Regions from separate parts of the Streptomyces sp. WY228 genome, predicted to be linked through region 2. Evidence: predicted binding sites of a transcription regulator. Region 2 holds the regulator's gene; the other holds the start of a gene.
The links. The regulator HspR, encoded in region 2, represses chaperone genes until heat shock. The targets are predictions, from matches to a motif close to TTGAGNNNNNNNNNCTCAA.
Positions count from the first base shown of each region.

Region 1: lon (endopeptidase La) is a predicted target of HspR. The motif match lies at 10,536-10,554, and genes of this name have one in related genera.

Region 1 covers NZ_CP079114.1:5,849,608-5,865,455, reverse strand. Annotated here, with positions in the region: gene KV381_RS25845 (styrene monooxygenase/indole monooxygenase family protein) at 1-221, opposite strand, end outside; gene KV381_RS25840 (ATP/GTP-binding protein) at 260-931, opposite strand; gene KV381_RS25835 (DUF742 domain-containing protein) at 912-1,328, opposite strand; gene KV381_RS25830 (roadblock/LC7 domain-containing protein) at 1,325-1,831, opposite strand; gene KV381_RS25825 (nitrate- and nitrite sensing domain-containing protein) at 1,828-5,124, opposite strand; gene KV381_RS25820 (hypothetical protein) at 5,489-6,283, shown strand; gene KV381_RS25815 (MarR family winged helix-turn-helix transcriptional regulator) at 6,402-6,884, opposite strand; gene KV381_RS25810 (polysaccharide deacetylase family protein) at 7,198-7,950, shown strand; gene lon (endopeptidase La) at 8,096-10,513, opposite strand; gene KV381_RS25800 (spermidine synthase) at 10,756-11,484, shown strand; gene KV381_RS25795 (response regulator transcription factor) at 11,719-12,456, shown strand; gene KV381_RS25790 (HAMP domain-containing sensor histidine kinase) at 12,453-13,529, shown strand; gene KV381_RS25785 (multifunctional oxoglutarate decarboxylase/oxoglutarate dehydrogenase thiamine pyrophosphate-binding subunit/dihydrolipoyllysine-residue succinyltransferase subunit) at 13,812-15,848, shown strand, end outside.
Region 2 covers NZ_CP079114.1:4,493,167-4,509,014, forward strand. Annotated here, with positions in the region: gene dcd (dCTP deaminase) at 1-261, shown strand, start outside; gene KV381_RS19700 (phosphoribosyltransferase) at 268-768, shown strand; gene KV381_RS19705 (Yip1 family protein) at 845-1,816, opposite strand; gene KV381_RS19710 (VCBS repeat-containing protein) at 1,935-3,089, opposite strand; gene KV381_RS19715 ((Fe-S)-binding protein) at 3,352-5,634, opposite strand; gene KV381_RS19720 (sugar transferase) at 5,731-6,384, opposite strand; gene dnaK (molecular chaperone DnaK) at 6,911-8,764, shown strand; gene grpE (nucleotide exchange factor GrpE) at 8,761-9,414, shown strand; gene dnaJ (molecular chaperone DnaJ) at 9,511-10,704, shown strand; gene KV381_RS19740 (heat shock protein transcriptional repressor HspR) at 10,706-11,158, shown strand; gene KV381_RS19745 (hypothetical protein) at 11,252-11,776, opposite strand; gene KV381_RS19750 (hypothetical protein) at 11,874-12,878, opposite strand; gene KV381_RS19755 (hypothetical protein) at 12,988-13,236, shown strand; gene KV381_RS19760 (hypothetical protein) at 13,233-13,553, shown strand; gene KV381_RS19765 (pyridoxamine 5'-phosphate oxidase family protein) at 13,694-14,095, opposite strand; gene clpB (ATP-dependent chaperone ClpB) at 14,241-15,848, shown strand, end outside.

The DNA of each region.
Region 1 (15,848 bases), 1.4 Mb from region 2:
CCCTCGATCTTCGGGGCCTGGGACTCCCAGAAGTTCAGCTGGTAGTCCCGCTCGTGCTGGAGCGCGGTGTGGAACATGCACTGCGTGGACATGACCCGGCCGGTGCGGATCTCGTCGGCGGTGCGGTTGGACATCAGGGTGACTTCGTAGCCTCTGGACTGCAGCCCCAGGGCCAGCTGGAGCCCGGACTGACCGGCTCCGACTATGAGTATCTTCCGCATCGCGGCTCTCCGTGCTCCGTCGTATCTGATTCGAGGCGTCAGGCGGGGGTGACGTCGAGAGCATGGCCCACGAGGGCCAGCAGCGACTCGACGACGGTGATCCTGTTACGCGCGTCCATGATCACTATCGGCACCTGCGGGGGTACGGTCAGGGCCTCGCGGACGTCCTCCGCCTCGTAACCCGGTGTTCCCTCGAAGTGGTTGACCGCCACGATGTACGGCAGGCCGCAGCTCTCGAAGTAGTCGAGCGCCGGGAAGCAGTCCTCCAGACGCCGGGTGTCGGCGAGGACGACCGCGCCGATCGCCCCGCGCACCAGGTCGTCCCACATGAACCAGAAGCGCTGCTGGCCCGGGGTGCCGAAGACGTACAGGACGAGGTCGTCGTCGAGGGTGAGACGGCCGAAGTCCATGGCCACCGTCGTGGTGGTCTTCTCCGGTGTCGCGGAGAGGTCGTCGGTCTCCTCGCTCGCCTGCGTCATCAGCGCTTCGGTCTGCAGCGGCGTGATCTCGGAGACCGAGCCGACGAACGTGGTCTTGCCGACGCCGAAGCCGCCGGCCACCACGATCTTGGTGGCGGTGGGCGCGCGGGTGTGGTCGAGCTGCCAGGCCTGGAGCGACTCCTCGGCCTGGTCCACGGGCCCTGACGCCTGGTCCCGGGCCCCCGGCTGACGCGGGGCGAAGAGCGGCGCCTCAGAGACGGCGGAGTCCATTGAGCACCCTTTCGAGCAGTGCGCGGTCGGGCTGGCCGGTGCCGTGACCGGTCCCGTACACGCGGATCTTTCCTTGGTCGGCCAGGTCGCTGAGCAGCACCCGGACGACGCCGAGCGGCATCTTCAGCAGGGCCGAGATCTCCGCGACCGTACGCATCCGGCGGCAGAGTTCGACAATGGCCTGGAGCTCCGGCATGACGCGCGACGCGAGGTTGCCGTTGGTGAGTTCGCGGCGCTCGTCGGGTGCTTCGAGGGCGGCGACGAACGTCTCGACCAGCAGGACGTGCCCGAATCGCGTGCGGCCGCCGGTGAGGGAGTACGGGCGGACCCGGGCGGGGCGCTTGTCGGCCCCGCGGACGGGGAGGCGGGGGGCGGGTTCTGCGGCGGCGGTGGTCACTGGGCGCTCTCCAACGATGTGCGCAGCTCGCTGCGGAGTTCGGGGGTGAGTACGTGTCCGGCCCGGCCGACGAAGAGCGCCATGTGGTACGCGACGACGCTCATGTCGCAGTCCGGGGTGGCGTGGACGCCGAGCAGGGAGCCGTCGCTGATCGACATGACGAAGACGCTGCCCTCGTCCATGGCGACCATCGTCTGTTTGACGCCGCCGCCGTCCATCAGCTTCGCCGCGCCGACGGTCAGCGAGCCGATGCCGGAGACGATCGTGGCCAGGTCGGCGCTGGACCCCTTGGGCCCGTCCGAGGTGGGCCCGTCCGACGTTCCGGTGGCCGGTCCGGCCGCCTTCGCGGTCAGATGGCCGGGGTCGGAGGAGAGCAGCATCAGGCCGTCGGACGAGACGACGGTGACCGAGTGGACCCCTGGCACCTCCTCCACGAGATTGCTCAGCAACCAGTGAAGGTTCCGGGCCTCGGTACTCAGCCCGAATGTGCTGGGCGCAGTCAACTGCGTGCCTCCTCGACTGTGTCCCCCGTCTCTTCGTTCCGGCCGTCCGCCCGGCCGCCGGTCTCGGCGGCCCGGGTGGTCCTTGCGTTCCGTGCGTCCTGTGCGGTGTCCGTGGTCGGTGCGGTGGTGCTCCGGTGCCCCGTGCGGTCGGCGGGTACGCCTCCGAGACCGGCGAGGGCGATGCCGCCGGTCTCGGCGATCTCCGCCTCGACGTCGCGCCGGCCCTCCTTCGCCGCCTGGTGGAAGCTGCCGAGCCGGCGGCGCAGGGCGTCCCGGTCCAGGCTGCCGGTGCGCCCGGTGACGGGAGCGGTGTCGGGCCGGACCACGTTGGGGGTGCGCTTCGGCAGCCCCTTGTCGGTGATCCGTCCGGCCTCGGGGCGGCGGGGTCCGGGGACGGTCTCGGCGGGCGCGGGACCGGCGGCGGCCTCGGCGTGCGGCGCGGGGCGGAACGCGGGCCCGTCCGGCTCCTGGTCGCCCGGACCGGTCTCGGCCGGGCGCTCGTGGCGGTCGGGGCCGATGGCGTACGGGTCGGCCTGCGCCGGGACGGCGGGGTCCGGCAGGGGCTCCTGGCGGGCCGGGTCGACCGGGTCGACCGGGGTGGCCGGGGTGGCCGGGGTGGCCGGGGTGGCCGGGTCGCCCGGCGGCTTCGGCAGGCGGACCTGCAGCGTGATCTCGGACTCCGACTCGACGTCCGGCTCGGTGCCCGGCCCGGTGTCGGTGCCCGGCCCGGTGTCGGTCGCGGCGGCGGGCTCGGCTTCGGGCTCGGCCCCCGCGAACGGCTGCTGTGCGTCCTGCTCCTGCGGTACGGCGGTGGCTTCCGGGGTCTCGTCGGCCCCTGCCTCCCCGGCTGCGGCGTTCTCGGCGGCGTTCTCACGGATCGTCCGCTCGGCGGCGGCGATCATCGGGTCCACGGCGGGCAGCGCCTCGGCCTCCGGCTCGGCGGCCGGCCCCGGGGCGGTCACCTCGTCGCGGTCCGACGGGTCAAGCAGGTCCGACGGGTCCGACAGGTCCGACGGGTCCAGCGGGTCCGACGCGGCCTCGGCCGGCGTGCCCGGCTCCGGCGCGGCCGCCGGGAGCGGTGAACGCCGGGGCAGGGCATTGGAGTTGGCCTCGGCCACCGAGCCCGGCAGGTTGAGCGTGGGCGCGTCGCCGGGCAGTTGCACGGCGGGCGGGGTGGCGGCGGGCAGGGTCTTGGGCAGCAGGGCCTGCGGCAGGACGACGACGGCCGTCACTCCACTCCCCTTCTGCTCGCGCAGCTGGACCCGTACGCCGTGCCGGGCGGCCAGCAACGACGTCACCTGGAGACCGAGTCCGGCGCCGTCGGCATTCTGTTCACCGGCCTCGAACGAGGCCGGGTCGGCCAGCCTGGCATTCAGCTCGTCCATCCGGACCGCCGACATGCCGATGCCCTCGTCCGACACGGAGAGCATCACCTCACCGCTCTCCAGCAGCCAGCCGGACAGCTCGACATGGGAGTCCGGCGGCGAGAAGGAGGTGGCGTTCTCCAGGAGTTCGGCCAGCAGGTGGCTGAGGTCGTCGGCGGCGAACCCGGCGATCTGGGCGTGCGGCGGCAGGGACTGGATGGTCACCCGCTCGTACCGCTCGATCTCGCTGACGGCGGCGCGCGCCACGTCGACCAGCGGGATCGGACCGGCGTGGCCGTGGCCGTGCTCGGCGCCCGCGAGGACGAGCATGTTCTCGCTGTGGCGGCGCATGACCGTGGCCATGTGGTCCAGCTTGAACAGGGTGGCCAGGCGCTCCGGATCCTGCTCGCGCTCCTCCAGCCCCTCGATGACGCCGAGCTGCCGCTCGACCAGGCCGAGGGTGCGCAGGGAGAGGTTGACGAAGGTGTGGTTGACCGTGTTCCGCAGCTGCTCCAGCTGGGTGGTCAGCTCGGCGGTCCGCTCCCGGAGTTCGGTCCGCTGCCGGTCCAGGGTCTCCCGGCTCTTGATCAGGCCGGACCGTTCGGCGGTGAGGCTTTCGACGCGTCCGCCGAGGTCCTGGTGCAGGGTGGTGAGCCGGCCGTGCAGGGCGTTCATCGACCGTACGACCTGGGCGAACTCGTCGTTGCGGCCGGTGTAGCGGACCGGTTCGGCGTTCTCGGGGTCCTCGGCGAGGCGGGCGGCGCCGATACGCAGGACGGCGAGCGGCTGGGTGAGGGTGCGGGCGACGGCGGTGGAGACGCCGACGGCGAGCAGGAAGCAGCCGCCGAGCAGGGCGATGCTCAGTTCGAGGGCGGTGACGTCGTCGTCGCGCAGGCCCTCCAGATGCCGGACCTGGCCGGTGGTCAGGGCGGACTCGACGCTGCGCATCCGGTCGACGCGGGCGGAGAGCGCGGCCTCCAGCTTCCTGGGGCTGACCCTGCGCTCGGCGTCCGAGAGTTCGGGGCGGTCGGTGAGGCGGGTGAGGTACTTCTCCGCGTCGTTGACCTCGGGTCCGGTGACGGTGGCGGAGAGCTTGTCGCGGGCCTCCGGGTCCGCCGCCTGGTCGAAGTCGGCGAGCGCGGCCAGCTCCCGGACGCGGGCCTGCTGGGCGGCGGCGCTCAGCTCGTCGCGTTCGCGGTCGGCCCGGGTGGCGTCCTCGTCCTGGGTCTGCACGGGCAGCCCGGTGAAGGGATCGGTTCGCGGGGCCGTCGGCTCGGGGCTGGGCACGGCGAGCGCGGCGAGGAGGAGCCCGCGGGTGGCGGAGGCCTGTTCGGACGCGCCGCCGAGGGTGAGCGGGGCCCGGGTGGCGTCGGCGGCGCGCGGCGGGGTCTTCTCCGCCAGTTCGGCGGCGATGCCGTGCAGCTTGGCGATGACGTCGGAGTACGCCTGGTGCGCCTCCAGGGCCGAGCCCTTGCCGGTCAGCGCGTCACGGCGCAGCGAGGCGACCGTCGAGAGGTCACGGCGCAGGGCCGCGGAGGCCGCCTCGTGGATCTCGTCGATCTGCTGGTCGACACGGGTGGTGCGGGCGGCGCGGTTCTTCGCGCCGTCCTTGTCGTCGGCGTCCTCGTCGCGGCCGTCGGCGATGTACGCGGTGACGGCGTCACGTTCGTCGGCGAGGGAGTGCGCGAGGGTGACCGCCTGCTGGTTCAGCTCGGCGAGGGTGACCAGCCGCTGGGACTCGGTCAGATCGGCGGAAGCCCCGAGCGCGGCAGGGGCGCCCGCCGCCAGGACGATGACGCCGACGACCGCGACACCGGCGACCAGTCGGCTGCGTACCCGCACGGTCCGCTTGTCCGCGCCGGGTGCCGGAGGCGTCGCCCCGGAACCGTCGCGCGTCGTGCCCTTGCTCCGCGGCCGCTTCTTCTGCACCGGTGCTCGCAATCTTGACTCGTCCACCCTTGAAGCAGAGGTGACGCACGGTCACATGGAAGGGCGCCCCGCTCCTGGTACGGCTTCCGACCATTCCAGCGCTTATGAGAGGGGGGCGCGCATCAACCGCTCCGCCACTCGAAGGAGTGAACATCACTCCGGAGTTGGCGAACAAGTCTGCCCTGGTGCGTCTCTGACCATGCGTGGACCATGGGGTGGAACTTCCGCTCCGCCTTTGGCAGGATGCCCGCCCGCAATCGGTCCGGAGCAGCTCCTTCCGGCCGGTGCGCACCCTTTGACCTGCTGGTACAGGCCATATCCGGTCGCGTGCGGGGACGGTGAAGGGCTCGTGCAGACTGGCTGTATGCGCATCGAACTCGCCACCGTTCCCGGCAGTCCCGAACGCCCCAACGAGGACTGGGCGTCCGGGTCTCTTCCCGCGTCCGGCCAGGGTGGGGTGCTGGTCCTGCTCGACGGCGTCACCCCGCCGCGCGGGGACGACGGTTGTGTGCACTCGGTCCCGTGGTTCACCGCACGGCTGGGCGGCGCGCTGGTGGAACTGTCCGGTTCCCGCCCTGATCTGACCCTGACCGGGATTCTGGCGGCGGCCATCTCGCGTACAGCCGACGCCCATCGGGTCACCTGTGACCTTTCTCACGTGCGTACGCCTCAGGCGACCGTGGTCCTGGCGCGTTGGAACGAACAGGCGATCGAGCACCTGGTGCTCTCCGACTCGGCCCTGCTGCTGGAGTCCTCCGACGGTACGGTCCGGGCGGTTCTCGACGACCGGCTGGACCGGCTGCCGCCGGGCTCGCTCGCGTCGCACGAGATCGCCGACTCCACGGTCCGCAACAAGGAGGGCGGCTTCTTCACGGCCGCCGCGGATCCGTCGGTGGCCGCGCGGGCGGTGACGGGCAGCACCCCGGCGGCCGGCGTCCGGGCCCTCGCCGCGCTCACGGACGGGGCGAGCCGCTGGACGGAGGTGTTCGACGAGGGCGACTGGGCGGGCGCGCTGGGGCTGCTGCGGAAGGCGGGGCCGCAGGGGCTGATCGACCGGGTGCGGGAGCTGGAGCTCGCCGACGTGGAGGCGGGGCGGGTACGGCTGGGACGGAGCAAGACGCACGACGACGCGACCGCGCTCCTGGTGGAGTTGGGCTAGCGGCCGCAGGCCGGTTCGGGCATCCCGCGCCGCAGGCCGGTTCGGGCATCCCGCGCCGCAGGCCGGTTCGGGCATCCCGCGCCGCAGGCCGGTGCCGCGGGCCCGCGCGGCAGGCGGGTCAGCTCTCCGCGCGGCTGTTCAGCTGGTGCAGCAGCCGGGCCAGCTCGGCGATCTCGGCCCGGTCCCAGTCGGCCAGCTTGCGCACATAGCGCCCGCGACGGGCGTCCCGGACGCTGCGGAAGCGGGCCAGGCCGTCGTCGGTGAGGTGGACGAGCCAGGCGCGCCCGTCGGCCGGGTCGGGCTCGCGGGCCACCAGCCCGAGGTTCTCCAGGGAGTGCAGCTGGCGGCTCACGGTGGCCTTGCCGACGCCGAAGTAGGCGGCCAGATCGGTGGCCCGCTGCCGGCCCGCCGCCTCCAGGCGGACGAGCAGTCCGTAGGCGGCGGGCTCCAGTTCGGGGTGGACCTCCCGGGCCATCTCGCCCGAGCTGGCCCGCGCCCGGCGCAGGAACACCGCCAGCTCGCGCTCCAGCGCCAGGAACTCATGGTCCACGCCGCTCTCGTCGGGCGTGCCCGGCTCCGGCTCGATGTCGTTCCCGCGCACGTCGGTACCCCTCATACGGTGCCCTGCCGATTCCTGCGGCGTCCTGCCGATCCCCACGGCGTACCGCCGATTCCCACGGCGTCCCGCCGGTGAAGGTTTCGTCCGCGACCGGTCGGCCCCGCAGCCCGGACAGTATTCCGCAGAAGGGGACCGACGGCGGCACCTGAACCCGCTTCCCCACCCAGGTCACCGGGCTCTTCGCGGTCCGAGGCCCCACTATGCACCCAGCGTATACATGCTGTGTATAGTCCTCGGCGTACCGCACGCCTGTGCGGATTTCCGCACAGAGGAGTGATGCGTCGTGCCCAGAAAGATGCCGTTGTCGGGGATGGGGTTGGCCGCGGCGCTGGTGACGGCGCTCACACTGACGCTGAGCGGCTGCTCGATGGACACGACGGCACCGGGCTCGGCACGGGGCGAGGCGGCCTCGGACGCCAAGGGCTCGTTCGGTCCGGTGGACTGCCGCAAGGCCAAGTGCATCGCCCTGACCTTCGACGCGGGCCCGGGCAAGGACACACCGAGGCTGCTGGACATCCTCAAGGAGAAGAAGGTGCACGCCACCTTCTTCCTGCTGGGCAAGCACCACGTCATCAAGCACCCCGACGTGGTGCAGCGCATCGAGGACGAGGGCCACGAGGTCGCCAACCACACCTGGACGCACCAGGTCCTGACCGACCGGAAGCCGGACGAGATACGGGCCGAGCTGGAGAAGACACAGCTGGCCATCGAGAAGATCACCGGCAAGAAGCCCCGGCTGATGCGCCCGCCGCAGGGCCGCACCGACGACACGGTCTCGGAGATCAGCAAGGACCTGGGGCTCTCCCAGGTGCTGTGGAGCGCCACCGCCAAGGACTACTCGACCAACGACTCCGCGCTGATCAAGAAGCGGATCCTGGACCAGGCGAGCAAGGACGGCATCATCCTGCTCCACGACATCTACAAGGGCACCGTGCCCGCCGTGCCCGGGATCATCGACGCGCTCCAGAAGGACGGCTACACCTTCGTGACCGTCCCCGAGCTGATGGCCCCCGCCGAGCCGGAGCCGGGCACGATCTACCGCCCCTGAGCCCCTGAGCCCCTGAGCCCCTGAGGAACGGTCCGGAGCCCGGCCGGCCCTCACGGCACGCGGAACGGCCCGCCCCCGTTGACTCGGGAAGCGGGCCGTCCGTACCGGTCGCGCACCTGATGCCGCGCCCGTCACTGCGTGGCGGTCAGGCCGCGGCCGGGATCCTTTCCGCCGGGGCCGAGGCCGGGGCGAGGGCGATCTCCAGCACCTGGCGGACGTCGGTGACCGGGTGGACGTCCAGCTTCTCCAGCACCTCGGCCGGTACGTCGTCCAGGTCGGCCTCGTTGCGCTGGGGGATCACCACGGTGGTGATGCCCGCGCGGTGGGCCGCCAGCAGCTTCTGCTTGAGGCCGCCGATCGGCAGCACCCGTCCGGTCAGCGACACCTCACCGGTCATCGCCACATCCGTACGGACCAGCCGTCCGGAGAGCAGCGAGGCCAGCGCGGTCGTCAGGGTGATACCGGCGCTCGGGCCGTCCTTGGGCACCGCGCCCGCCGGGAAGTGGATGTGCACACCCCGGTCCTTGAGGTCCGCGACCGGCAGCTCCAGCTCCGCGCCGTGCGACCGCAGGAAGCTCAGCGCGATCTGCGCCGACTCCTTCATGACGTCGCCGAGCTGACCGGTCAGGGTCAGTCCGGACGCCCCGGTCTCCGGATCGGCGAGCGACGCCTCGACGAAGAGGACGTCACCGCCCGCCCCGGTCACCGCGAGCCCGGTGGCCACGCCCGGCACCGCCGTACGGCGCTCGGCCGGGTCCTGGGCGGACTCGGGCACGTGGTGCGGCCGGCCGATGAGGCCGCGCAGATCCGCGTCGGTCACCGTGAACGGCAGCTCGCGGTCGCCCAGTTCGTGCTGGGCCGCGACCTTGCGGAGCAGCCGGGCGACGGCCCGCTCCAGATTCCGTACGCCCGCCTCGCGGGTGTACTCGCCGGCCAGCTTGCGCAGCGCCGACTCCTCCAGAGCGACCTCGTCCTTCTCCAGACCCGCCCGTTCCAGCTGGCGCGGGAGCAGGTGGTCCCGGGCGATGACGACCTTCTCGTCCTCGGTGTAGCCGTCGAGCCGGACCAGCTCCATGCGGTCGAGCAGGGCCTCGGGGATGGCTTCGAGCACGTTGGCGGTGGCGAGGAAGACGACGTCGCTGAGGTCGAGCTCGACCTCCAGGTAGTGGTCGCGGAAGGTGTGGTTCTGCGCCGGGTCGAGCACTTCGAGGAGGGCGGCGGCCGGGTCGCCCCGGAAGTCGGAGCCGACCTTGTCGATCTCGTCGAGCAGGACGACCGGGTTCATCGAACCGGCCTCCTTGATGGCCCGCACGATGCGTCCGGGGAGGGCACCCAAGTACGTACGCCGGTGGCCGCGGATCTCCGCCTCGTCCCGGACACCGCCGAGCGCGACCCGGACGAACTTGCGGCCCATGGCGTGCGCGACGGACTCGCCGAGCGAGGTCTTGCCGACGCCGGGCGGCCCGACGAGGGCGAGGACCGCGCCGCCACGGCGGCCGCCCACCACACCAAGACCCCGGTCGGCACGGCGCTTGCGCACCGCCAGGTACTCCGTGATGCGCTCCTTCACGTCGGCGAGGCCGGCGTGCTCGGCGTCCAGGACCTCCTGGGCGCCGCGGATGTCGTAGGCGTCCTCGGTCCGCTCGGTCCACGGCAGTTCGAGGACGGTGTCCAGCCAGGTGCGGATCCAGGCGCCCTCGGGCGACTGGTCGCTGGAGCGCTCCAGCTTCTCGACCTCCTTGAGCGCGGCCTCGCGGACGTGCTCGGGCAGGTCGGCGGCCTCGACGCGGGCCCGGTAGTCGTCGGACTCGTCCTCCGGGTCGCCGTTCAGCTCGGCGAGCTCCTTGCGTACGGCGTCGAGCTGGCGGCGCAGCAGGAACTCGCGCTGCTGCTTGTCGACGCCGTCCTGGACGTCCTTGGCGATGGACTCGGCCACGTCCTGTTCGGCGAGGTGCTCGCTCAGCCACTGGATGGCGAGCTTCAGCCGGGCGATCGGGTCCACGGTCTCCAGGAGCTGGACCTTCTGGGCGGTGGAGAGGAACGGCGAGTATCCGGAGTTGTCGGCGAGCGCGGAGACGTCGTCGATCTGCTGGACCCGGTCCACGACCTGCCAGGCGCCGCGCTTCTTCAGCCAGCTGGTGGCGAGCGCCTTGTACTCCTTGACGAGTTCGGCGGCGGATCCGGGCAGCGGGTCGGGGGCGGCGGTGTCGAGGACGGTGCCCTCGACCCAGAGCGCCCGGCCGGGGCCGCTGGTCCCGGCGCCGATGCGGACCCGGTCACGGGCCCGGATGAGCGCGCCCGGGTCGCCGTCCGACAGGCGTCCGACCTGCTCGACGGTGCCGAGGACGCCGGTCCCCGTGTACGTACCGTCGATCCGCGGGACCAGCAGCACCTCGGGCTTTCCGCCGCCGGGGCGGGCGGCGGCCTGCGCTGCCTCGACGGCGGCGCGGACCTCGGTGTCGGACAGGTCGAGCGGCACCACCATGCCGGGCAGGACGACCTCGTCGTCGAGCGGCAGCACGGGCAGGTCGATCGGTGTGAACGCCTGGGACTCGTTAGTCATGATCTCCCCTTCGGCAGGCAAGTTGAGCTATGTGGACTCAATGCTCCTGAGCCGCCGAATGTTCCCCAGGGCCTGTTCGCTCTGAGCGATCAGCCACGCAGGCTCCGCCCGTCTACGGGAGCACCGCGGGGCGGACGCTTGTTCCCGCCCCGCGGAGTGCGGAACCCGCTGGCACTCGGCCCGGGCGGCGGGACAGGATGGCGGACACCGACCACCACGACCGGAGACCGGAGAGACCCACGATGTCTGCGACGGCCGCGACGCCCTCGACGCCCGCCCCCGACCCGCTGCCGACGCGCCCGGCCGACGCCCCCGTCGTCCTCGACCGCCGCGAAGGGCCGTTCGGCGAGGTCGTGCTGCGGGAGCGCGGGGAGCACTTCGAGATCATCGCCAACGGCTGCTTCCTGATGGACACCTCCGACGGGCGCTCCGAGCGGCTGCTGATCGACGCCGCGCTCGCGGCGCTGCCCGCCGGACGGACGGGCCCCTCGGTGCTGATCGGCGGCCTGGGCGTCGGCTTCTCCCTGGTCCGGGCCGCCGAGGAGGAGCGCTGGGGGCGGATCGCGGTCGTGGAGCGGGAGCAGGCGATCGTGGACTGGCACCGGGGCGGGCCGCTGGACCGGATCTCCGGGCCCGCGCTGGCGGACCCGCGGACCGAGATCCTGCACACGGATCTCGTCGCCCACCTCCGTACGGCCACGGAGCGTTACGACGCGCTCTGCCTGGACATCGACAACGGGCCCGACTGGACCGTCACGGAGGACAACGGACACCTCTACTCCGCCGCCGGTCTGGCGCACTGCCACGACCGGCTGACCCCGGGCGGCGTGCTCGCCGTCTGGTCCGCTCAGCCGTCGCCGGCCTTCGAACAGGCGTTGCGGAATGCCGGGTTCAGCGGGGTTAGGACGGAAGAGGTGGCCGTTGCCCGAGGTGTGCCCGACGTGGTCCATCTCGCACTCCGGGCCGCCTGAACCCCCCTCCCGGTATGCGGGACCCGGCGGTGGCACGGGCCAACCGGCACAAGGGCGACGATCCGGTTGCCCGGTGGGCGTGAACTCGCACGGCCGGGCAACACCCTGCGTAGCCGGGAGCCCTCCGCTGCCTTTACGCTGCTGACCGGCACACGGGATCACCCACGAAAACCACGAGCGAAGACCGTGCCTTGCGGGGGAATGGCTCCCGCGAGAACGGGCAGGGGCGGGGCGATGGAACAGACACACACCACCCACAACGGCGTCGCGGCCACCCCGGGGGCTCAGCGCCGGGTGCTGGTGGTCGAGGACGACGCCACGATCGTCGACGCCATTTCCGCCCGGCTGCGGGCGGAGGGCTTCCTGGTGCAGACCGCGCTGGACGGCCCCGCGGCCGTGGACGCGGCCGAGGCCTGGCAGCCCGACCTGATGGTGCTCGACATCATGCTTCCGGGCTTCGACGGCCTGGAGGTCTGCCGCCGGGTGCAGGCGCAGCGTCCGGTACCGGTGCTGATGCTCACGGCACGCGACGACGAGACCGACATGCTCGTCGGGCTCGGGGTCGGCGCCGACGACTACATGACCAAGCCGTTCTCCATGCGGGAGCTGGCCGCCCGGGTGCACGTGCTGCTGCGCCGGGTGGAGCGGGCCGCGCTGGCCGCCGTGACCCCGCGCAGCGGGATACTGCGCCTGGGTGAGCTGGAGATCGACCACGCGCAGCGCCGGGTCCGGGTGCGCGCGGAGGACGTCCACCTCACGCCGACCGAGTTCGACCTGCTCGTCTGCCTCGCCAACACCCCGCGCGCCGTGCTCTCCCGGGAGCAGCTGCTGGCCGAGGTGTGGGACTGGGCGGACGCCTCGGGCACCCGCACGGTCGACAGCCACATCAAGGCGCTGCGCCGGAAGATCGGCGCGGAGCGGATCCGTACGGTGCACGGCGTGGGCTACGCCCTGGAGACTCCGGCGCCATGACCTGGCCAGGGCCCGGAATGCGGCCCTTCTCCATCAAGGCCAAGCTCGGCACGCTCGTCGTGGTCTCGGTGTTCATCACCACCGGGCTGCTGATCGTCGCCCTGCGGACCCGGACCGAGTTCCAGTTCATCACCGTGTTCTCGGTGATCGCGACGCTGCTGATCACGCAGTTCGTGGCGCACGGTCTGACCGCGCCGCTGGACGAGATGCGAGCGGTGGCCCGGTCGATCTCGCACGGCGACTACACGCGCCGGGTGAGCGGCGCCGGGCGGCGGGACGAGCTGGGCGATCTGGCGCAGACGATCAACCGCATGGCGGACGATCTGGAGGCGGAGGACCGGCACCGCAAGGAGTTGGTCGCCAATGTCAGCCATGAGCTGCGTACGCCGATCGCGGCGCTGAGAGCCGTGCTGGAGAACGTGGTGGACGGGGTGTCCGCCGCCGATCCGGAGACGATGCGCACGGCGCTGAAGCAGACGGAGCGGCTGGGCCGGCTGGTCGAGACGCTGCTGGACCTGTCGCGGCTGGACAACGGGGTGGTGGCGCTCAAGTCACGCCGTTTCGAGGTGTGGCCGTATCTCTCGGGCGTACTGAAAGAGGCCAATCTCGCGGCCTCCCAGCGACGTCTGTCGTCGGGCTCGGGCAATCACTCCCGTACGGACGTCCATCTGCACCTGGACGTCTCGCCGCCGGAGCTCACCGCGCACGCGGACGCCGAGCGGCTGCACCAGGTGGTCGCCAACCTCATCGACAACGCCGTCAAGCACAGCCCGCCGCACGGCCGGGTGACGGTGCTCGCGCGGCGCGGGGTGTATCCCGAGTCGCTGGAGCTGGAGGTCATGGACGAGGGGCCCGGCATCCCGGAGGCGGAGCGCCACCGGGTGTTCGAGCGCTTCAACCGGGGCCAGGCGCCGTCCCCGCACGGTCCGGGCAGCGACGGCGGTACGGGACTGGGTCTGGCCATCGCCCGCTGGGCGGTCGATCTGCACGGCGGCCGGATCGGGGTGGCCGAATCCGCGCGGGGTTGCCGCATCCAGGTCACCCTCCCGGGAATCCCCGAGCAGCGCGGTTGACGGCGTCGTTGACATAGGGTCGAACCGGAAGGGCACGTTCATCCGTGTCCTGCCAGCTGGGGACCGCAAGGGGATACGGTCGGAGGACCGTACCCACGGTCCTGCGTACCCGGAGTGCAGTGGAACCTCGCTTGTTTCCCGCCATTTCCTGCGCCGAAACCCGCCCTTCGATGTGATGTGCACGACGAAGCACCGGCCCGGTCTGCAAGGAACGGTTCGGGGGGCGTAGCCTTGATTTCCGCTGTCCATCACCTTGTGAAGCGGAAGAGGGCGGTTGCCGCCGTGTCGTCTCAGTCCCCCAGTAACTCGAGCATCTCGACCGACCAAGCCAGCCCGGGCACCAACCCGGCCGCGGCTTTCGGCGCCAATGAATGGCTCGTCGACGAGATCTACCAGCAGTACCTCCAGGATCCCAGTTCGGTCGATCGCGCCTGGTGGGACTTCTTCGCCGACTACAAGCCGGGTGCCACCGGCACGGCGGACAAGCCCGCTCCCGGCGCCGGGGCCTCGGGGGCTCCGGCGGCCGAGGCCGCGCCCGCCCCGGCGGCCGCTCCGGCTCCGGTGAAGGCCGCGCCCGCAGCCGCTCCGGCGGCTCCCGCGCAGCCCGCCCCGGCCAAGGCCGCCCCGGCGGCCCCGGCCCCGGCGAAGCCCGCGGCGGCGAAGCCCGCCGCCGCGCCCGCCAAGCCCAAGGCGAAGGCCGACGAGTCCACCGAGGCCCCGGCAGGACCGGAGTACGTGACGCTGCGCGGCCCCTCGGCCGCCGTCGCGAAGAACATGAACGCCTCGCTGGAGCTGCCGACGGCCACATCCGTCCGCGCGGTCCCGGTGAAGCTGCTCTTCGACAACCGCATCGTCATCAACAACCACCTCAAGCGCGCCCGCGGCGGGAAGATCTCCTTCACGCACCTCATCGGGTACGCGATGGTGCAGGCCCTCAAGGCCATGCCGTCGATGAACTACTCCTTCGCGGAGAGGGACGGCAAGCCCACCCTGGTCAAGCCGGAGCACATCAACCTGGGTCTGGCCATCGACCTGGTGAAGCCGAACGGCGACCGCCAGCTGGTCGTCGCGGCCATCAAGAAGGCCGAGACGCTCAACTTCTTCGAGTTCTGGCAGGCGTACGAGGACATCGTCCGGCGCGCCCGCATCGGCAAGCTCGGCATGGACGACTTCACCGGCGTCACCGCCTCGCTGACCAACCCCGGCGGGATCGGCACCGTCCACTCGGTGCCCCGCCTGATGCCCGGTCAGGGCCTCATCATGGGCGTCGGCGCGATGGACTACCCGGCGGAGTTCCAGGGCACCTCGCAGGACACCCTCAACAAGCTCGGCATCTCGAAGGTCATGACGCTCACGTCGACCTACGACCACCGGGTCATCCAGGGCGCCGCCTCCGGCGAGTTCCTGCGCGTCCTCTCCCAGCTGCTGCTCGGCGAGAACGAGTTCTACGACGAGATCTTCAAGGCGCTGCGCATCCCCTACGAGCCGGTCCGCTGGCTCAAGGACATCGACGCCTCGCACGACGACGACGTCACCAAGGCCGCGCGGGTCTTCGAGCTGATCCACTCCTACCGGGTCCGCGGCCACGTCATGGCCGACACCGACCCGCTGGAGTACCACCAGCGCAAGCACCCCGACCTCGACATCACCGAGCACGGCCTCACCCTGTGGGACCTGGAGCGGGACTTCGCGGTCGGCGGGTTCGCCGGCAAGACGATGATGAAGCTCCGCGACATCCTCGGTGTGCTCCGCGAGTCGTACTGCCGCACCACCGGCATCGAGTTCATGCACATCCAGGACCCGAAGCAGCGCAAGTGGCTCCAGGACCGGGTCGAGCGCCCGCGCCCGAAGCCCGAGCGCGAGGAGCAGCTGCGGATCCTGCGCCGGCTGAACGCCGCGGAGGCGTTCGAGACCTTCCTGCAGACGAAGTACGTCGGCCAGAAGCGGTTCTCGCTGGAGGGCGGCGAGTCCGTCATCCCGCTGCTCGACGCGGTCATCGACTCCGCCGCCGAGGCCCGCCTCGACGAGGTCGTCATCGGCATGGCCCACCGCGGCCGGCTGAACGTCCTGGCGAACATCGTCGGCAAGTCGTACGCCCAGATCTTCCGCGAGTTCGAGGGCAATCTCGACCCGCGCTCGATGCACGGCTCCGGCGACGTCAAGTACCACCTGGGCGCCGAGGGCACCTTCACCGGTCTGGACGGCGAGCAGATCAAGGTCTCGCTGGCCGCCAACCCCTCGCACCTGGAGGCGGTCGACCCGGTCCTGGAGGGCATCGCCCGCGCCAAGCAGGACATCATCAACAAGGGCGGCACGGAC
Region 2 (15,848 bases):
CGGCTCGGTCTGGTGACGCACTCGACGGCCGGGTTCATCGACCCCGGGTTCTCCGGGCACGTGACCCTGGAGCTGTCGAATCTCGCGACCCTGCCCATAAAGCTCTGGCCGGGCATGAAGATCGGGCAGCTCTGCCTGTTCAAGCTGACCTCGTCCGCCGAGTTCCCGTACGGCTCCGAGCGCTACGAGTCGCGGTACCAGGGGCAGCGGGGGCCGACCGCCTCGCGGTCCTTCCAGAACTTCCATCGGACTCAGGTGTGATCAATCGTGGCCAGTGACGTGCGGGAAAACCTTACCTACGAGGGCTTCGGGCGCGCCGTGCGCGAGCTCGCCCAGGCCGTCGCCGACGACGGGTACGAGCCCGATGTCGTGCTGAGCATCGCGCGGGGTGGGGTCTTCGTCGCGGGCGGGCTCGCCTACGCCCTCGACTGCAAGAACATCCATCTGGTCAATGTGGAGTTCTACACCGGGGTCGGGACCACCCTGGAGATGCCCGTCATGCTGGCGCCCGTCCCCAACGCGATCGACTTCTCCGACAAGAAGGTTCTGATCGCCGACGACGTCGCCGATACGGGCAAGACCCTCAAGCTCGTCCACGACTTCTGCGTCGACCACGTCGCCGAGGTCCGCAGCGCCGTCATCTACGAGAAGTCCCACTCCCTCGTGAAGTGCGAGTACGTGTGGAAGAAGACCGATCAGTGGATCAACTTCCCGTGGAGCGTGGAGAAGCCCGTCGTACGGCGCGACGGGCAGGTTCTGGACGCGTAACCCGCAGGACCCACGGCATACATACGGAAGGCCCCCGGGACGCGGAAGCGTTCCGGGGGCCTTCCTCGTCCGTCGCTCAGATCGTGCCCAGCTTGATGATCGACAGCAGCGCGATCAGCTGGATCGCCGATGCGCCCAGCGCCTTCGGCCACGGCAGGTCGTGCGACTTGCCGACCATCGACGTGAACAGCGCCCCCGCCGCCAGCCAGGTCAGCCAGCCCACGATCTGGACCAGGGAGTTCTCGCCGCCCAGGAAGAGGGCGAAGAGCAGCCGCGGGGCGTCCGTCATCGACATGATCAGCATCGACAGGCCCACCGTCGGCTGCCACGAGCCCGTGCCGCCGAGCTGGCGGGCCAGGGTGTGGGTCACCGCGCCGAGGACCAGGCCGCCGATGACGAAGCCGATGCCGGTGAACAGGACGTACGGGATGGCCGTCGAGATCGTCGCGTTGATCGCTTCTTCGCGGGCCTGGTCGAAGCCGAACAGCGCGAGCAGGCCGTAGACGAAGGTGACGACCAGCGCCGGGCCCCAGACCGGGTAGTCCCGCATCTGCCAGAACGTCGGACCCGGGCGGGTCACGATGCCGGTCAGCAACTCCTTCCAGCGCAGCCGCGGGCCCGCCGGCGGGGCGGGGGCGGAGCCGGCGTGGTAGGTGTTGCCGTCGCCGTACGGGTCCTCGTCGACGCGGAACGCCTGTGTGTGCCCCGGGTTGTTCGCGTACGGGTCATGGGGCGCGGGGTCGGCGTAGGGGTCGCCGAAGTACTCCGGTTCGCCGTGACCGTGACCGCCGCCCTGGTGGTGGTGCCCGCCGTAGCCGCCCTGTCCGCCCTGGCCGTGTCCCGCGTACCCGCCGCCGTTGTACGAGGGGCCCTGCGGGTTTCCGTACGGCGGTGGCGCGGCGCCGTTGGCCGGGCCTCCTGCCGTCGGCCACGGCTGAGCACCGTACGGCGGCTGTGGTGCCTGCCCTCCGTACGGCTGCTGCCGCTGCTGCTGCGGTTGTTGCGGGGTGCGGTTGTCCCGGCCGCGTCCGATCCTGAATCCAGCCACCCGTCGAACGTACCTGGTCCCCGGGGGTGGGGAGTGGGGGCCCGGGGAACCCGTCCGCCATTGCGGCCGAGCTGTGACATCCCCTAGGGGCCGCACCCCGGGGCCCGGGAGGGGGAGTTCAGGGGAGGAACAGCTTCGTGGAGAAGGTGACGGCGGGCTCGTCCGTGTTACCCGCCGTGTAGAGGGCGATCAGGTCCTGCCGCTCTCCGCGGTACGTCCGCACCACCGTGTCCGGCTTCTTGTCGCCGTCGTAGTCGCCGTGGTTCAGAAGCGTGGTGCGGGTGGCGCCCGTCGTCTTCAGCGGCGCGGTGGGGAGGTCCTCCGCGGCGAACGCGTACGCGCTGCCGGGACCCGCCGGGCCCTTCGCGGAGCCGAGGAGGAGGGTGCCCTTGCCCGCCCGGCCGGGGGCGTGCGGGCGGGCGGCGGCGACGAGGTCGTCGTAACCGTCCTTGTTGGTGTCGGTCCTGGGCTCGGGGGCGTAGAGGTACGGGCCGCCGTCGGGCAGCAGTTCCGCGCTGCGCGGGGCTCCGGTGCGGGTGAAGGGGCCGTGCAGGAAGGTGACCTGGCCGGCGCTGGCGGTGACCGCGAGGTCGGCCCTGCCGTCGCCGTCGAAGTCGCCGCACACCGGCTGCTCGGGCCACTCGTTGCCGAACCGGGCCTTCTGCGGGATGCGTACGGTGACCGCCTTGCCGGTCAGGCCCTGCGGGGAGCCGAAGAGGATCTGGAGGGGGACGGGCGGGGCGCCGATGCCGTTGTACGGGGGGTCGGTGGAGACGATCAGGTCGGTGAAGCCGTCCCGGTCCAGGTCGCAGGCCGCCTCGGAGTCGAAGGCGGCGGGCAGGGTGTCGCCGGACTTCGCCGCGTTCGCCCGGGCGCTCAGGAGCTGCCGGGCGGCCGGGTCCAGGGGGCGGTCGGGGTCGTCGGTGCCGTAGACGATGCCGATGCCCGCGTCGTCGCCGTGGCGGTCCTCGGGGGCCTTCACCAGGTCGTCGACGACCAGGTCGCGGTGGCCGTCGCCGTTGAAGTCGTACGGGACACGGCTGCCGGTGCCGCGCGGGACGGGGGTGCGTGCCGTGCCCGCCTGGGCCTGGGTCCGCGACTCGGACCGGGACTGTGCCGCCGGCGGGGTGTCGCCGTTCTTGCCGTCGGACGCGGAGGACGGGCCCGCGCAGGCCGTGAGCGCCAGCAGCAGGGCCGTACAGCCCGCGGCCAGGGCGGCCGCCCTGCTGGTGACCGCTGCCTGCGGGTGCTCGGTGCTGGTGCGTGGGCGCACGGGGGCCTCGTTCGGTGTTCGGCAACCTCTGCCTCCCCCGCCGGTGCCGGGGAGGTGTCCCGGGAGCTGTGGCGGAAGCCGTCGCGGGTTTCTCCGGGGCACATGATGCTCCAGATACGTCGTCGCGTACATGTCCGAGTTCACAGTTCGCCTGCGGCGGTCGTCACGTCCGGCGGGCGGAGCCCCGGGTGCCCGGGCACGGAAAAGCGGCCGGTCCTGCCCCCGAGGCAGGTCCGGCCGCTCATCGCGTCGATGCGCTACGTCACTTTGCCGGTTCGGGCTCCGGCGCGTCCACCTGCCCCTGCTCGCCCGCGGGGTCGGCCGGCGTCTTCACGGACTCCAGGAGGAGCTGCGAGACGTCCACGACCTGGATGGACTCCTTGGCCTGGCCGTCGTTCTTCTTGCCGTTGACCGAGTCGGTCAGCATGACGAGGCAGAACGGGCAGGCGGTGGAGACGATGTCCGGGTTGAGGGCGAGGGCTTCGTCGACGCGCTCGTTGTTGACGCGCTTGCCGATCCGCTCCTCCATCCACATCCGGGCGCCACCGGCGCCGCAGCAGAAGCCGCGCTCCTTGTGGCGGTGCATCTCCTCGTTCCGCAGACCCGGGACCTTCGCGATGATCTCGCGCGGCGGGGTGTAGATCTTGTTGTGCCGGCCCAGGTAGCAGGGGTCGTGGTACGTGATCAGACCCTCGACCGGGGTCACCGGGATCAGCTTGCCCTCGTCGATGAGGTGCTGGAGCAGCTGCGTGTGGTGGATGACCTCGTACTCGCCGCCGAGCTGTGGGTACTCGTTCGCGATCGTGTTGAAGCAGTGCGGGCAGGTCGCGACGATCTTCTTCGACGACTTGGGCTTCTTCGTCGTCTCGTCACCTTCTTCACCTTCGGCGGAGTCCTCGCCGAACGCCATGTTCAGCATCGCGACGTTCTCCTGGCCGAGCTGCTGGAACAGCGGCTCGTTGCCCAGGCGGCGGGCGGAGTCACCCGTGCACTTCTCGTCGCCGCCCATGATCGCGAACTTGACGCCCGCCATGTGCAGCAGCTCCGCGAAGGCCTTGGTGGTCTTCTTGGCCCGGTCCTCCAGGGCGCCCGCGCAGCCGACCCAGTACAGGTAGTCGACCTCGGTGAGGTCCTCGACGTCCTTGCCGACGATCGGGACCTCGAAGTCGACCTCCTTGGTCCACTCGACGCGCGCCTTCTTGGCCAGCCCCCAGGGGTTGCCCTTCTTCTCCAGGTTCTTGAGCATCGTGCCCGCCTCGGACGGGAACGAGGACTCGATCATCACCTGGTAGCGGCGCATGTCGACGATGTGGTCGATGTGCTCGATGTCCACCGGGCACTGCTCGACGCAGGCGCCGCAGGTGGTGCAGGACCACAGCACGTCCGGGTCGATGACGCCGTTCTCCTCGGCGGTCCCGATCAGCGGGCGCTCGGCCTCGGCGAGGGCGGCCGCGGGAACGTCCTTGAGCTGCTCCTCGGTGGCCTTCTCGTTGCCTTCCATGTCCTTGCCGCCGCCGGCCAGGAGGTACGGGGCCTTGGCGTGCGCGTGGTCGCGCAGCGACATGATCAGGAGCTTCGGCGAGAGGGGCTTGCCGGTGTTCCACGCGGGGCACTGCGACTGGCAGCGGCCGCACTCGGTGCAGGTGGAGAAGTCGAGGATGCCCTTCCAGGAGAACTGCTCGACCTGGGAGACACCGAAGACCGCGTCCTCGGCCGGGTCCTCCCAGTCGATCTCCTTGCCGCCGGTCGTCATCGGCTGGAGCGCGCCCAGGGCGACATCGCCGTCGGCGTTCCGCTTGAACCAGATGTTCGGGAAGCCGAGGAAGCGGTGCCAGGCGACACCCATGTTCGTGTTGAGCGAGACCGTGATCATCCAGATCAGCGAGGTGCCGATCTTGATCATCGCGGTGAAGTAGATGAGCGTCTGGAGCGTGCTGACGCTCAGCCCCTTGAAGGCGAGCACCAGCGGGTACGACACGAAGTACGCGGCGTCGTAGCTCTCGACGTGGTGGATCGCGCCCTCGAGACCGCGCAGCACCAGGATCGCGAGGCCGATCGTCAGGATGATGTACTCGACGAAGTACGCCTGCCAGGCCTTGGAGCCCGCGAAGCGCGACTTGCGGCCGGCCCGGGAGGGCAGGTTCAGCAGCCGGATCACCATCAGCGCCACGATGCCCACGACCGTCATCAGGCCGATGAACTCGATGTACATCTCGAACGGCAGGAACGTGCCGATGATCGGCAGCACCCAGTCGGCCTGGAAGAGCTGGCCGTACGCCTGGAGCAGTGTGGGCGGCAGCGTCAGGAAGCCGATCGCGACGAACCAGTGGGCGAAGCCGACGATGCCCCAGCGGTTCATCCGGGTGTGGCCCAGGAACTCCTTGACCAGGGTGATCGTCCGCTGCTTGGGGTCGTCGGTGCGGCTGCCTGCTGGTACCGACTGTCCGAGACGGACGAAGCGGTAGATCTGTGCGACGGCTCGGGTGATGAGCGCAACGCCGACGACCGTCAGCACCAGCGACACGATGATCGCGGCGAGTTGCATTTTGGGGGCTCCTCGGGCCTGCGAGAGCGGGGTCCAGTTGCCACTGCCCGCTACTACTAAGCAGTAACTTAATTAGTCTGTGCTGACACTATCCACTTAGTCCACCCCGCTGCAGCCGGGCGGGCGGTGATCTGTGTCGCTCAGGTGTGCCTTGGTTCGGCGGACCTTCCGGAGCCCCGATCGCAGTGGACCGCGTACGGCTTCGGCGAGGATCGCCAGGTCGAGCACGACTCCATGGTGCTCTGCGTAGTGCTGGTCCAGCAGGGCGGGGTCGTCCCACGGCATGCCGGAGCGGGCGCGCACCTGGGCCAGTCCGGTCAGGCCCGGCCGCACTTCCTGCCGCCACCGCCGGGCCCCCGGCCCGGCGGCGCGTGGGTCGCCCGGGGCCAGCGGAGCGGGTCCGACCAGGGAAAGCTCGCCGCGTACGACGTGCGGAAGCCGGGAGTACAGGTCCAGCCGGAGTCTGCGGGTGCGCAGGGTGCGCAGTTCGAAGACCCGGCCGCCCAGGCCGGTCCGGGGTCTGCGGTCCCAGGCGCCGCCCGGGGTCTTCCGCGCGGTCAGGGCGAGGGCCGTCACGGCGACGGCCGGGGCGGTCAGGATCAGCAGGAAGATGCCGAGAGTCAGGTCCAGTGCGCGCTCGGCCGTCGCGTGTGGCAGGAAGCGGTCAGCCGCCCGTCCGGCCCGGTCGCTGAGGCCGGCCAGGCGGGCGGCGGGGCGCGAGGGGAAGTGGCTCCTGGCCGTACCGCTCACTGCGGGGCGGGGGTGGGGCTCCTGTTCGTACGGATCGTGCGCGTCGTGCGGGTCGCGAGAGTCGCGCGGGTCGCGCGGGTCGTGCGGACGGGGGTCGCGCGGCTCCGCGGCGTACGGCTCGGAGCGGGGGCGGGGCGGCCGGCCCCGGTTCTTCTGGTTCTTCCGGTTCTTGTGGCTCCTCTGGTTCTTCTGTCGTACGCGCGGCTTCCTCGCGTTCTGCATCGCGCCCGCCCGGGGTTCGAGGTTCGATGGTGTGACGATCCACGGTGAAACCTGCCGGTCGGTGACGGTTGCGTCCGTCTCACGGCATTTTGTGACAGAACGATCCCATGGTGGGACGGTGGGGTGGGTGGTGCGCGCGGGGTGTGGCGTGCGCGGATGGGGTGGTGGGGCGGCGCTGTCAGCGCAGATGTGCTCGGGATAAGCACTTAAGTTGAGTGTGAGCGACTCAGGTCTGTTGACTCCTGGGTCGGCGTCATGCATTCTTGAGTCAGATCCACTCAAGTAGTCAGTTGGAGGAATTGAAATGGCACGTGCGGTCGGCATCGACCTGGGCACGACTAACTCCGTCGTCAGCGTTCTCGAAGGCGGCGAGCCCACCGTCATCACCAACGCCGAAGGCGCCAGGACCACGCCGTCCGTCGTCGCCTTCGCCAAGAACGGCGAGGTGCTCGTCGGCGAGGTCGCGAAGCGCCAGGCGGTCACCAACGTCGACAGGACCATCCGCTCCGTCAAGCGCCACATGGGCACTGACTGGAAGATCGACCTGGACGGCAAGAGCTTCAACCCGCAGCAGATGAGCGCCTTCATCCTGCAGAAGCTGAAGCGCGACGCCGAGTCCTACCTGGGCGAGAAGGTGACCGACGCGGTCATCACCGTCCCGGCGTACTTCAACGACTCCGAGCGTCAGGCGACCAAGGAGGCCGGTGAGATCGCGGGCCTGAGCGTCCTGCGCATCGTCAACGAGCCGACCGCCGCCGCCCTGGCGTACGGCCTCGACAAGGACGACCAGACGATCCTCGTCTTCGACCTCGGTGGCGGCACCTTCGACGTGTCCCTCCTGGAGATCGGCGACGGCGTCGTCGAGGTGAAGGCCACCAACGGTGACAACCAGCTCGGTGGTGACGACTGGGACCAGCGCGTCGTCGACTACCTGGTGAAGCAGTTCGCCAACGGGCACGGCGTGGACCTGTCCAAGGACAAGATGGCTCTCCAGCGTCTCCGCGAGGCCGCGGAGAAGGCGAAGATCGAGCTCTCGTCCTCGACCGAGACCACGATCAACCTGCCCTACATCACGGCGTCCGCCGAGGGCCCGCTGCACCTGGACGAGAAGCTCACGCGCTCGCAGTTCCAGCAGCTGACCGCGGACCTCCTGGACCGCTGCAAGACCCCGTTCCACAACGTCATCAAGGACGCGGGCATCCAGCTCTCCGAGATCGACCACGTCGTTCTCGTCGGTGGCTCCACCCGTATGCCCGCCGTCGCCGAGCTCGTCAAGGAGCTGACCGGCGGCCAGGAGGCCAACAAGGGTGTGAACCCGGACGAGGTCGTCGCCATCGGCGCCTCGCTCCAGGCCGGTGTCCTCAAGGGCGAGGTCAAGGACGTCCTGCTCCTCGACGTCACCCCGCTGTCCCTCGGCATCGAGACCAAGGGAGGGATCATGACCAAGCTCATCGAGCGCAACACCACGATCCCGACCAAGCGTTCCGAGATCTTCACGACGGCCGAGGACAACCAGCCGTCCGTGCAGATCCAGGTCTACCAGGGCGAGCGCGAGATCGCGGCGTACAACAAGAAGCTCGGGATGTTCGAGCTGACCGGTCTGCCGCCGGCCCCGCGCGGTGTGCCGCAGATCGAGGTCGCCTTCGACATCGACGCCAACGGCATCATGCACGTCGCCGCCAAGGACCTCGGCACCGGCAAGGAGCAGAAGATGACCGTCACCGGCGGCTCCTCGCTGCCGAAGGACGAGGTCAACCGGATGCGCGAAGAGGCCGAGAAGTACGCGGAGGAGGACCACGCCCGCCGCGAGGCCGCCGAGTCGCGCAACCAGGGCGAGCAGCTCGTCTACCAGACGGAGAAGTTCCTCAAGGACAACGAGGACAAGGTCCCCGCGGACGTCAAGACGGAGGTGGAGACCGCTGTCGGCGAGCTGAAGGAGAAGCTCAAGGGCGAGGACTCCGCCGAGATCCGTACGGCCACCGAGAAGGTCGCGGCCGTCTCCCAGAAGCTGGGCCAGGCGATGTACGCCAACGCCCAGGCCGAGGGTGCGACCCCGGGCGCCGAGGCCCCGGGCGACGGCCAGGCCAAGGCCGACGACGACGTCGTCGACGCCGAGATCGTGGACGACGAGAAGGACACCAAGGGCGGTGCGGCGTGACCGAGGAGACTCCGGGCTTCGAGGAGAAGCCCGACGTCCCCTCCGGCGCCACCCCTGATGACGCCGAGCCGAAGGCTGCCGCACCCTCCGAGGAGGAGGCGGCGGTCCCGGCCGGGGAAACCGACCCGACCGTCGGTCTGACCGCACAGCTGGACCAGGTACGCACCGCGCTCGGCGAGCGCACCGCGGACCTCCAGCGGCTGCAGGCCGAGTACCAGAACTACCGCCGCCGCGTCGAGCGGGACCGGGTGACGGTCAAGGAGATCGCTGTCGCGAACCTCCTGTCCGAGCTCCTGCCCGTGCTCGACGACGTCGGCCGCGCGCGGGAGCACGGCGAGCTGGTCGGCGGCTTCAAGTCGGTCGCCGAATCGCTGGAGACCACGGTCGCGAAGCTGGGCCTCCAGCAGTTCGGCAAGGAGGGCGAGCCCTTCGACCCGACGATCCACGAGGCCCTGATGCACAGCTACGCGCCGGACGTCACCGAGACGACCTGCGTGGCGATCCTGCAGCCGGGGTATCGCATCGGCGAGCGCACCATCCGCCCCGCGCGGGTGGCCGTCGCCGAGCCGCAGCCGGGCGCCACGCCCGCCGCGGCGAAGGAAGAGAAGAAGGCAGATGACGAGGAGAGCGGTGGCACCGAGGAGGTCTGACGGCAACGCGTCTGATCACCACGGTGCACACCGACCGGCCCGGCGGCCGGCCCACGGGCCGGCCGCTCGGCCGATCGTCCGGAAGGAGGGACGTCGATGAGCACGAAGGACTTCGTCGAGAAGGACTACTACAAGGTCCTCGGCGTCCCGAAGGACGCCACCGACGCCGAGGTCAAGAAGGCGTACCGGAAGCTCGCCCGCGAGTTCCACCCGGACGCCAACAAGGGTGACGCCAAGGCGGAGGAGCGTTTCAAGGAGATCTCCGAGGCGAACGACGTCCTCGGCGACCCCAAGAAGCGCAAGGAGTACGACGAGGCGCGCGCACTCTTCGGCAACGGCGGCTTCCGGGCCGGTCCCGGTGGTGCGGGCGGCAACTTCAACTTCGACCTGGGCGACCTCTTCGGCGGAGGCGCCCCGGGCGGCGGACAGGGCGGTGCGGGCGGCGGCTTCGGCGGCGGCGGAGGCGGTCTCGGCGACGTCTTCGGCGGGCTGTTCAACCGCGGCTCCACCGGCACCCGGGTCCAGCCGAAGCGCGGCCAGGACATCGAGTCCGAGGTGACGCTCAGCTTCACCGAGGCGGTCGACGGGGCCACGGTCCCGCTGCGGATGTCCAGCCAGGCGCCCTGCAAGGCGTGTTCCGGCACCGGCGACAAGAACGGCACCCCCAGGGTCTGCCCGACCTGTGTCGGCACCGGCCAGGTCTCGCGCGGCAGCGGCGGCGGCTTCTCGCTCACCGACCCCTGCGTCGACTGCAAGGGCCGGGGCCTCATCGCCCAGGACCCCTGCGACGTCTGCAAGGGCAGCGGCCGGGCGAAGTCGGCGCGCACCATGCAGGTGCGAATTCCGGCGGGCGTCTCCGACGGCCAGCGGATCCGGCTGCGCGGCAAGGGCGGTGCGGGCGAACGCGGCGGTCCGGCCGGCGATCTGTACGTCGTCGTCCACGTCGACGCCCACCCGGTCTTCGGCCGCAAGGGCGACAACCTCACGGTCACCGTGCCCGTCACGTACCCGGAGGCGACCCTCGGCGGCGAGGTCAAGGTGCCCACGCTCGGCGGTCCGCCGGTCACCCTGAAACTTCCCGCCGGCACCCCCAACGGGCGTACGATGCGCGCCCGGGGCAAGGGTGCGGTGCGCAAGGACGGCACCCGCGGCGACCTGCTGGTCACCGTGGAGGTCGCGGTCCCCAGGGACCTGGGCCAGGAGGCCAGGGACGCCCTGGAGGCCTACCGGAAGGCGACCGCGGACGAGGACCCGCGGGCGGAACTGTTCCAGGCTGCGAAGGGAGCTTGAGATGGACGGCCGTCGACGCAATCCGTACCAGCTGACCGATGAGACCCCGGTGTACGTGATCTCGATCGCGGCCCAGCTCTCGGGGCTCCACCCGCAGACGCTGCGCCAGTACGACCGTCTCGGCCTGGTCTCCCCGGACCGTACGGCCGGGCGCGGCCGGCGCTACTCGGCCCGCGACATCGAGCTGCTGCGCACCGTGCAGCAGTTGTCGCAGGACGAGGGCATCAACCTCGCGGGCATCAAGCGGATCATCGAGCTGGAGAACCAGGTGGCCGCGCTCCAGCAGCGCGTCGCCGAGCTCTCGGCGGCGGTGGACGGTGCGGCGGTCGCCATGCAGCAGCGCGAGGCCCAGGTGCACGCCTCGTACCGCCGGGACCTGGTGCCGTACCAGGACGTGCAGCAGACCAGCGCGCTGGTGGTCTGGCGGCCTAAGCCGAAGCGGCCGACGGACTGAGCGGGAGACCCTTCAGGAGCACGCCCACGGGGCCGGGAGAGCGTTCGGTCGCTCTCCCGGCCCCTTCGCGTGTCCGGGGGTGTGGGACGGCGCCTACGGCAGGAATTCGCTGATCGTCTCGACCGCCATCATCCACATCGGCTGGCCGCCGGTGCCGAACGCGGCGGCCAGGGCGTAACCGATCGCCGCGTCGAGCGGCTCGACGGCGGCCCCGTCGCGCCATTCGGCGATCACCCGCCGGTCGCCGTTCGAGGAGAAGTCCCCGATGTGCTTGCCGTCGCGGGTCAGCCTGCTGCTCGCGATCGAGTCGGGCACGAGGCGGTAGGACGTACCCGCGCAGCGGACGTCGACCCGGTAGGAGCGGCGGCGGAGCTTGCCCTTCCCGGGCTTGATCGTGGCGTCCCGGCCGTCGACGGTGAGGGTGAGCCGGCGGGGGTCGCGGGTGCCGATGACGATGTGGGCGTCGGCCTCGGCGCCGGGGGCGCGGGTGAGGACGACGCGGGGGATTCCCTCGCCGCTCACGATGAGTATCTCGGCCTGCTCGCCGGTGAGTTCGACCAGGATGTCCCCGTGGTGGTCGTCCTCGGCGGCGGCGGGCAGGGGGGTGGTGTCGGTCATCCGGTCTTCGTGGTCCTTCTGTCGCGCGGGAGGTGTTCGCCAGGTCGGTCAGGACTGGCGTACGGAATTCTCGCAGGACGCGACGGAGGCCGGGCCGTCAGGAATCCTCTTCCAGGATTCCCGACCGCGCGATCAGATAGCCGAGTTGTGCCCGGCTGTTACTGCCGAGCGCGGCGCTGAGTTTGGCTATGTGGGCGCGGCAGGTGCGGACGTTCATCCCGAGGCGGCGGGCGATGGCCTCGTCGACGTGCCCCTCGACCAGCAGTTTGGCGATGGAGAGGCGGACGCCGGAGATGCCTTCCGGGCCCGGGTCGTAAGGAATCTGGTCCTGCAGAGGGACCGCGCGGTGCCAGAACTGTTCGAAGACCTTGACGAGATATTTCACGATGCCGGGATGGCGCAGTTCGAGGGCCACGCTCCGGTCGTCCGTGGCGGGGATGAACGCGACGGTGTGGTCGAAGATCATGAGGCGTTCTATGAGTTCTTCGAGCGTCCGGATCTCCATCTTGCTCTCCGCCATGCGGGCGACGTAGTTGAGAGTCCCCTGACTGTGGCGAACGGTGTGCTGATAGAGGGTGCGCATGGAGACGCCGCGCTCCATGAGCGTGTTTCCGCGCTCCATGGCGATGTTCAGCGCGTCTTCGCTGCGCCCGCCCCCGGGCTGGATGGTGAGCACTTCCGACTGGCACTCGGAAAGGGCCAGCGCTATGGAGGCGTTGATGCGGTTGACGCCTTCGACGACCGTGATGGCGTGCGTGATCGGTGGAGCCTGGGTGCTGACGGCCATGAAGGGTTCGAACGCCTCGGTGAGTTCCACCGAGAGTCGTCTTCGCTCCTGGATCTCCCGCTCGATGGGGTGAAGTCGCTGCGTGAGAGCCGCATACGCCGGTACCGGACGCAACCATGTGGGATCGTCGGGGTCGGGATGCAGTAGGGCGAGCTCCAGCAGGCACGGCGCCGCTTCCGCCTCGGCGCGGGCTACCTTTCCCACGCTCAGCGCGCTCGTGTAGAGCCGCGCCCCCTCGTCGCACAAAGTGGTGACAGAGTGGGGATGTGTCGCTTTTGTTCTATTCGTGGTCAATTCTCCACCCCCCAGGAACATGCATCAGCAGGAACATGATGCATCGATTCTGTGGTTTGACGTGCCTTGATGAGCCATCGTCTTGTGATGCGGGGGAGAGGAAACCTTGGAAGTGAGGACGAAGCCCACTATGAGTAAGAAAATGCTTCGCTCGGTGCTTGCCGTGGCCTTCTCCGCCGGGCTGGTCTCCGTGGCTCTCGGGGCCCTGAGCCTGGAAGGAGATGGCGACCGTGCGATCGGAGTCTCGTCGCATGCCGCGCCGCCTCCCGACCTGGCCTGGGATACGGCGCCTGCGAAGCAGGCGGGAGCCGCTGAAGGTGTCGGCGTGCCGCCCGATATGGGCTGGGACTTCGCCCCGGTCGAGACGGACCGCGCATGAGCACCCCGCCGGACGACCGCACCTTCCGGCGCGAGATGGCTACCGCCTATCGCTCAGGGTGGCATTTCATCGATCTGCTCACGGCCCTCCCCCGCCGTGGCGACTCGTTGATGGTCACCCTGTTCGGAGAGCCGATCGTCGTGGTGATGGAAGAGGACGAGGACGTCCGCGCCTATCGCTGTCTCCGTCGGCCCCGCGGTGCGCCGCAGCCGGTCCGCTGCGCCGTCAGGTACGGCATGATCTTCGTCAATCTCGATCAGCGGGACCACGAGCTGTTCGACGCAGAACCCCTTTCCGCCACCCCCCGCAGCGCCTGAGCGATTCCCCCGTCGTCACCTGTCGCTCCAGGCGCTTCCCCCACACAGCGGCGCCACCGTGACCTGAACACGGTGGCGCCGTTGTGCTGTTCCGGGCCGGAAGCGGAAGCGGGAACCCGGCCGTTCGCGGCCGGACGGTCTCAGGCCCTGCCGAGCGCCCGGTCGAGGGTGATCTCGATGACGACCCGGGTCGGGTTGATCCGCGGCGGACGGCCGTAGCGCTCCTCGTGGCGGGCCTCCGCGTCCTTGACGGTCTCCGGCTCGGTGCGGACGACCGCGCGGCCCTCCAGGGTCGCCCAGCGGGCCCGGTCGATCTGGCAGACCGCCACGCGTGCCCCGTCGGGGCCGGCGGCGCGGATGTGGGCGACCTTGCGGCTGCCGCCGTCGGTGATCACGCGCGCCACCCCGGCCTCCGGGTCGTACGTCACGCACACCGGGACCACGTGCGGCGTGCCGTCCGGGCGGGGGGTCGTCAGGGTGGACAGGTGGCTCTCGCGCCAGAACGCGACGTATTCGGGGGAGGGGTTGCGTACGTCTGCCATGGGGGCAGCGTACGAGGGCCGCCGCCGAGGGTTCACAGCGCGTGCGATCAGTGCCTTGAGTGGAATAGACTCAACTTTGTGCACGTTGATTAAGTCAATGCATGAGGTATGCCTGACCCCCAGCTGCGAGGAGGAGTAACCACACGTGGACGCCGAGCTGACCAACAAGAGCCGGGACGCCATCAACGCGGCCACCAGCAGGGCCGTGAAGGACGGGCACCCCGACCTGACCCCGGGGCATCTGCTGCTCGCGCTGCTGGAGGGTCAGGACAACGAGAACATCGTCGATCTGCTCGCCGCCGTCGAGGCCGATCTGGCGCTGGTGCGCGGCGAGACCGAGCGGCTGCTCGGCGGGCTGCCCAGCGTCACCGGTTCCACCGTGGCCCCGCCGCAGCCCAACCGCGAGCTGCTCGCCGTCATCCAGGACGCCGCCCAGCGGGCGAAGGAGCTGGGCGACGACTACATCTCCACCGAGCACCTGCTCATCGGGATCGCCGCGAAGGGCGGCCGTGCCGGTGAGATCCTCGAAGGGCAGGGGGCCGGCGCCAAGAAGCTGCTGGCCGCGTTCGAGACGAGCAGGGGAGGGCGCCGGGTGACCACACCCGACCCGGAGGGCCAGTACAAGGCCCTGGAGAAGTTCGGCACCGACTTCACGGCCGCCGCGCGCGAGGGCAAGCTGGATCCGGTCATCGGCCGTGACCAGGAGATCCGCCGCGTCGTGCAGGTGCTGTCGCGCCGGACGAAGAACAACCCCGTGCTCATCGGTGAACCCGGCGTCGGGAAGACCGCCGTCGTCGAGGGGCTCGCGCAGCGCATCGTCAAGGGCGATGTTCCGGAGAGCCTGAAGAACAAGCGGCTCGTCTCGCTCGACCTCGGGGCGATGGTCGCCGGCGCGAAGTACCGCGGCGAGTTCGAGGAGCGGCTGAAGACCGTCCTCTCCGAGATCAAGGAGAGCGACGGCCGGATCATCACCTTCATCGACGAGCTGCACACCGTCGTCGGCGCCGGCGCGGGCGGCGACTCCGCCATGGACGCGGGCAACATGCTCAAGCCGATGCTGGCCCGCGGCGAGCTGCGGATGGTCGGCGCGACGACGCTCGACGAGTACCGCGAGCGCATCGAGAAGGACCCCGCCCTGGAGCGCCGCTTCCAGCAGGTGCTGGTCGCCGAGCCGTCCGTCGAGGACACCATCGCGATCCTGCGCGGGCTCAAGGGCCGTTACGAGGCCCACCACAAGGTGCAGATCGCGGACTCGGCGCTGGTGGCCGCCGCCACCCTCTCCGACCGTTACATCACCTCCCGCTTCCTCCCCGACAAGGCCATCGACCTGGTCGACGAGGCCGCGTCCCGGCTCCGTATGGAGATCGACTCCTCGCCGCTGGAGATCGACGAACTCCAGCGCTCCGTCGACCGGTTGCGCATGGAGGAGCTGGCGCTCAAGAACGAGTCCGACGCCGCCTCCAAGCAGCGCCTGGAGAAGCTGCGCCGCGACCTCGCCGACAAGGAGGAGGAGCTGCGCGGCCTCAACGCCCGCTGGGAGAAGGAGAAGCAGGGCCTCAACCGGGTCGGTGAGCTCAAGGAGCGCCTCGACGAGCTGCGCGGCCAGGCCGAACGTGCCCAGCGCGACGGTGACTTCGACGCCGCTTCCAAGCTGCTGTACGGGGAGATCCCGGGCCTGGAGCGGGAGTTGGAGGAGGCCGCCGAGGCGGAGCAGGAGGCGTCCAAGGACACCATGGTCAAGGAGGAGGTCGGC